DNA from 2 places in the Mesorhizobium monacense genome. Region 2 is predicted to be linked to the other one. Evidence: predicted binding sites of a transcription regulator. Region 2 holds the regulator's gene; the other holds the start of a gene.
The links. The regulator LexA, encoded in region 2, represses DNA repair genes until DNA is damaged. The targets are predictions, from matches to a motif close to TGTTCNNNNTGTGTTCNG.
Positions count from the first base shown of each region.

Region 1: AC1RUK_RS17235 (ATP-dependent helicase) is a predicted target of LexA. The motif match lies at 1,407-1,424, and genes of this name have one in related genera.

Region 1 covers NZ_CM165567.1:3,522,916-3,526,123, forward strand. The annotation lists gene AC1RUK_RS17220 (hypothetical protein) at 348-521, opposite strand; gene AC1RUK_RS17225 (hypothetical protein) at 660-827, shown strand; gene AC1RUK_RS17230 (hypothetical protein) at 857-1,234, opposite strand; gene AC1RUK_RS17235 (ATP-dependent helicase) at 1,439-3,208, shown strand, end outside.
Region 2 covers NZ_CM165567.1:2,425,555-2,428,762, reverse strand. The annotation lists gene AC1RUK_RS11675 (ComEC/Rec2 family competence protein) at 1-1,020, shown strand, start outside; gene lexA (transcriptional repressor LexA) at 1,014-1,754, opposite strand; gene kynU (kynureninase) at 2,217-3,208, shown strand, end outside.

The DNA of each region.
Region 1 (3,208 bases), 1.1 Mb from region 2:
AGAACCGCCGAACGAACATCAAAGCAAATACATCAATTCGATTGCCTGCTGGCGTATGTTCAGGTTTGCAACTCGCACAGTCCAAGCCAGCCACTGAATTTCGAGACGTTTCCTCGAGTAACCCATTTACGCGATGCACGTTTGCAACAGCCCGACGGCCGTACGCATTCGTACAATGACGCAACGGCAAGACTCAGCTATCTTCCTTGTGCGGCGGGCCTGATTTCCCGCTTGGCCGGCGCTTTCAGCTTCCTCCCAAGCAGCGCCGGCCTTCTTCTGTGGCCAGCGTGATTTCCCGCCCGATGTCCTGATCGGGCCACACGCCCTTGCCCTGAGAGGCATCATCGTTACTGCGCAGGCGGCGTGCCGGGCTGATCGCCACCCGTCGTCGACTTCGGCACCGGGTTCTTGTCGACCTGCGTGTTCTGGTCCACGGGCGCCTTGGTCGGCGGGATGTTGTTGTCGCAAGCAGCGAGTGCGAGCCCTGCCGCCAGGGCCAGCAGCATCGGAAGCTTCTTCATGACAACCTCCTCTCGTCCGCCCCCTTTCATCAGGGGCAAACGATGCGGTGCCGGTTTGGTTGCACGGCAAGCCGGGCCGCAGGGAGGGCGGAACAAAATGCTCTCCCCCCGGTTGGTCCGCCGAAGGAGGATTTGATCATGATCCGTCTGCTGATTGTTGGCCTGTTCGCCTATGCGACCTATCGCTTCACCAAAAAGGTCATCGCCGACGTGCCGGATGATTTCGATCCGTTGCCGATGCCTGGCGACGAGCGCCGTGCGCTGCGGCGCCAGTCGGCAGCGATGGGCGTGGAGCCGAGGCGGTAGAGCACCAGTCGCGGGCCGGTACCTCAACTTCAGTCGTCGAGCCAATAGGGTCGAAAACAGCCAAATTGGCGCGGCAGACTGAGTCGCCGTTTGGCATCGAATTCTACCTGGACCATCGGGGATTTGTTCGCTGTCACGTCAATCTTGATCACGTGACCCTCACCGACCATCACCAGTTTCATTTCCTGAAAGTGCCGTTCAAAGCCACTTTCGATTGCACTTCGAGAGTACCGCCACCCATTGAGGCAAGCTCGACTCAGGATGTCGGAATACGACCGGGCGCTGACCATTCTCACCGCCTCTTCTGAAACCTGCCTGTCATGCAGCAGGTCTTGGGACAGACCTGGGTCCGAAGTCAAAACTAACGACACCACCGCCATGACTTGGCGTGCATTTTGATTGCCCATGATTTTCACTTAACGAGAAATATACTTATTATCTTTTTGCCAACCAAAAATAAGTCGATAACTTTCAACTTATAACAAGAATTTCTCGCCCTTTAAACTAGAGAATAACATAGCAGGAGAGAAGCTGGCACTAGCTCATTTGATTACGGCGACCGACCTCGGCCGACCCGTTGCGAACAAAGCGGAAACGATGCTTGATGGGCGATGAACCTCGCTGCCGGTGATTCGACCTTCCAGCCTGCATATCTCGCCAAGCTGAACGACCAGCAGCGGCTGGCGGTCGAGCATGGCGAAGGCATGGTTGCCGCGCCGCTGCTGGTGATCGCGGGGGCCGGATCCGGCAAGACCAACACGCTGGCGCATCGCGTCGCGCATCTGATCGTCAAAGGCGCCGACCCGCGCCGCATCCTGCTGATGACGTTTTCACGCCGCGCCGCCGCCGAGATGGCCAAGCGGGTCGAGCGCATCGCCGGCGAGGTGCTGGGCCGCGATGCCTCGGTCATCACCGACGCGCTGACCTGGGCAGGCACTTTCCACGGCATCGGTGCGCGGCTCTTGCGCGACTATGCGCTGGAGATCGGCCTCGACCCGGCCTTCACCATCCACGACCGCGAGGATGCCGCCGACCTGATGAACCTCGCCCGCCACGAGCTCGGGTTCTCCAAGACGGAAAGCCGTTTTCCGACCAAGGGCACCTGCCTCGCCATCTATTCGCGCGCCGTCAATGCGCAGGCACCGCTCGGCGAGGTGCTGGGTTCGGCGTTTCCGTGGTGCGCGGGGTGGGCAGAGCAGCTGAAGGCGCTGTTTTCCGCCTATGTCGAGGCCAAGCAGGCGCAGAACGTTCTCGATTACGACGACCTGCTGCTCTACTGGGCGCAGATGGCGGCCGAGCCGGAGATCGCGGCGCATCTCAGTGCGCGCTTCGACCATGTGCTGGTCGACGAATACCAGGACACCAACCGCCTGCAGGCCTCGATCCTGACGGCGCTGAAGCCGGACGGATCGGGGCTGACGGTGGTCGGCGACGACGCGCAGTCGATCTATTCCTTCCGTGCCGCCGAAGTGCGCAACATCCTCGATTTCCCAAAACAGTTCGCTCAAGCAGCCGCGATCGTCACGCTGGAGCGCAACTACCGCTCGACCGAGACCATCCTCGCCGCCGCCAATGCGGTGATCTCCCAAGCATCGGAGCGCTTCACCAAGAACCTGTGGACCGAGCGCAAATCCTCGCAGAAGCCGAAACTGGTCAGCGTGCGCGACGAGGCCGAGCAGGCCAACTATGTCTGCCAGGCGATCCTGGCCGAGCGCGAGGGCGGCACGGTGCTGAAATCGCAAGCGGTGCTGTTTCGCGCCTCGCACCACAGCGGGCCGCTGGAGATCGAGCTGACGCGCCGCAACATCCCCTTTGTCAAGTTCGGCGGGCTGAAATTCCTCGACGCCGCCCATGTCAAGGACATGCTGGCGATGCTGCGCTTTGCCGAGAACCCGCGCGACCGCGTCGCCGGGTTTCGCGTGCTGCAGCTTCTACCCGGCATCGGCCCCTCGGCCGCCTCGCAGATCGTCGAGACCATGGCGACGTCGCTCGACGAGGCGATGGGGCTTGCCCGCTACCGGCCGCCGCAGCGCGCGGCGGAAGACTGGCCGGCCTTCATCGCGCTCTATTCCGGCTTGCGGGCCGGCGCGAAATGGCCAGCCGATCTCGAACAGGTCCGGCTCTGGTACGAGCCGCATCTGGAGCGCATCCATGAGGACGCGACGACGCGGCGGGCCGACCTTCTGCAGCTCGAGCAGATCGCATCCGGCTACGCCTCGCGCGAGCGCTTCCTTACCGAGCTGACGCTCGATCCGCCGGACGCGACCAGCGACCAGGCCGGGCCGCCGCATCGCGACGAGGACTATCTCATCCTGTCGACCATCCACTCGGCCAAGGGCCAGGAGTGGAAGAACGTCTTCGTGCTCAATTCCGTCGACGGC
Region 2 (3,208 bases):
AAATTCCTGCTCGGCATGGGCGGCCTCGCCATGACCTCCATCATCGCCGGCAGTGCGACCGCGCTCTTCGCCATCTGGCATTTTCAGCGCGTGTCGCCGCTCAGCCTGCTTGCCAACCTGGCCGTCATGCCGATCGTCTCGCTGATCGTCATGCCGTTCGCCGTGCTCAGCGCGCTGGCGATGCCGTTCGGCGCCGATGGACCCTTCCTCTATGTGATGGGCAAGGGGCTGACGGCGATGATCGCAATATCCGGATGGATTTCCGAGCGCTCGCCGATCGATGCTGTCGGGCTGATCTCCATTCAGTCGGTACTGCTGGTGACGATCGCGCTGGTCATCGCCACCATGGCGACGACATGGCTCAGGCTGGCAGCCGTTCCGTTCGCATTCGCCGGCCTGCTGACTGTCTCCGACACTCGCACGCCTGACGTTCTCGTCTCGGAGGATGGGCATCTTGTGGCAATGCCGATCGGGGGCGGCGAACTCGCCATCAACCGCGTGCGATCGAACGAGTTCACCACCGACAACTGGAAACGGGCTGTGAAGTCCGAAACCATTGTGGAGCCCGAGACCTTCGAGAAGGGTGACGCGCGGTTCGACATGGATCCGGCCGACCTGCCGCCGGGCTCACCCTTCTACTGCAGCAGCGGTCTTTGCCTCGCGCGGCATCCGTCTGGCGCGATCATCGCGTATGCAGAAGACCGCAAGGACGCGTGGCGGGCGTGTGCTTTCGCTACCCTGATCATCGTCAACGACGCCACCGCCTACGACCCTTGCCGCAATCCGCTTGTCCTTGTCGTCAGGAAACGGCAACTTGCCCGCTTGGGCAGCGCCGCTGTCTTCTTCGATCAGCAATCGGCAATCGCGCCGGCAGAGATAGACTTCGCGGTCGAGCAGCCGTACCGGCCCTGGCACGAGCAGCGAAGATTCTCACGCGAGGCGAGGGGCCTGCCGCCTTACAAGAGACCCGAAAGGCAGGCCAGCAAACCGCCGCCAAAACAACCGCCGCCGCCTCAGTAGCGGCGGATCAGACCGACCAGCTTGCCCTGCACCTTGACCCGGTCGGGCCCGAAGATGCGGGTTTCATAGGCCGGATTGGCGGCTTCCAGCGCAATCGAGGCGCCCTTGCGGCGGAAGCGCTTCAGCGTCGCTTCCTCCTCGTCGACCAGCGCCACTATGATCTCTCCCGGGCTCGCCGTGTCGGCGTTGCGGATGATGACCGTATCGCCGTCGAAGATCCCGGCCTCGATCATCGAATCGCCCTTGACCTCCAGCGCGTAATGCTCGCCGCCCATGATCATGTCCGGCGGCACCGAGATCGAATGCGTCTGATGCTGGATGGCGTCGATCGGCACACCGGCCGCGATCCGCCCCATCACCGGGATGGACACTGCCGCAACCGCATCGTCGTCATTGCCCGCCTGGGGCGTGCGCGACGATGCCATAGGCTTGATCTGCCGTCCGAGGCCGCCCTGCCCAAGACTGCCCTGAATGACGCTCGGCGAGAACTTCTTCGCCGCATTGAGGCCGGGAGCAATCGAGTCCGGCAGGCGCAGCACTTCGAGCGCGCGCGCCCGATTGGGCAGCCGGCGAATGAAACCGCGCTCCTCCAGCGCCGTGATCAGCCGGTGGATGCCCGACTTCGAGGCAAGATCGAGCGCCTCTTTCATTTCGTCGAAGGAGGGTGGAATGCCGCTTTCCTTCAGCCGCTCATGGATGAACATCAGCAGTTCATGTTGTTTGCGTGTCAGCATCGCGGCCCCCAACGGAATCAGAAAAACAAACCCAGAACAAACACTATCTGTTCCAGTTGTGTTCCGCAACTGTTTAAAGTTTAATGAATGGGTTAAGGCTCCCGAAACGATGTCGCGTGCGACAGCGAATATCCCAGCCCCTTAGATGCCGGCTTCATCGCATTGATTTTGTTATCGTTTACGGCCAACCACCGGCCTGGGAGCTGGTTGGAAGTCGGCAATCATTCGCCGCAAACAATGTAGGTAGGGCCGTGTTTGACGATCCAGCCCGCTCGATGCACCGTGAACGAAACGAACTCAAAATGCCAACTATGAGCAGGGGTCGAGGGTGTCGTTGGGCCGATAAGTCATCAATGCAGGTTCTTGCAGCGCGATGGCCTGTGATGAGAGAAAGTACCGATCGTCGGCTTGTGTCATCATTGCGTGCCGGTGTCGTGCGTATCTGGGGGGAGCAGACATATCATGACAGGAATTCCTGATCTTGCGGCCGTCGAAGCGATGGACGCCGCGGATCCACTGCGCCCCTTGCGCGACCGCTTCATCCTGCCCGAAGGGGTAATCTATCTCGACGGCAATTCGCTGGGTGCAGCCTCGCATGCCGCCTTCGACGAGCTACGCAAGGCGGCGACCGAAGAATGGGCGTACGACCTCATCCGCGCCTGGAACACTGCCGGCTGGTTCAACATGCCGGTCGAACTCGGCGATCAGCTCGGGCGCCTGATCGGCGCCGCTCCCGGCCAGACGGTGGTCTGCGACACGACATCGATCAACATCTACAAGCTGCTGCACGCGGCAATGGCCATCCGGCCGGATCGGCCCGTCATCGTCGCCGAGGGCGACAGCTTTCCGACCGACCTCTACATGGCTGAAGGTGTCGCCTCGACTCGAAAGAACACTGTGCTGCGCCTTGCAGGCGTCGACGCACCGACGATCGAAGAGCTGATCGACGACCGGGTCGCGGTGGTGCTGGTCAACCACGTCAACTACAAGTCAGGCGAACTGCGTGACATGACGGCGCTGACGCGCATCGCCCATGACGCCGGGGCGCTGATCGTCTGGGATCTCTGCCACACAGCAGGCGCCATGCCGGTCGAACTGGACACGGCGAATGCCGATTTCGCTGTCGGCTGCACCTACAAATATTTGAATGGCGGCCCGGGCTCTCCCGCCTTCATCTATGCCGCGGAGCGCCATCATGCCGATGTGCTGCAGCCGCTCAGCGGATGGTGGAGCCACGCGCGGCCCTTCGCCTTCGAGCAGGCCTACGCAGCCGGCACCGGCATCCGCCGGTTTCTGTGCGGCACGCAGCCGGTCCTGTCGATGCGCACGCTGAAGGGCGCGCTCGACATCTGGAACGATGTCGACATGGCGGCCGTGAGAAAGAAAAGCATCGCCCTGGCCGACCTGTTCATCGAACTCGTCGAGGCAAAATGCGGCGCCTATGGTCTCACGCT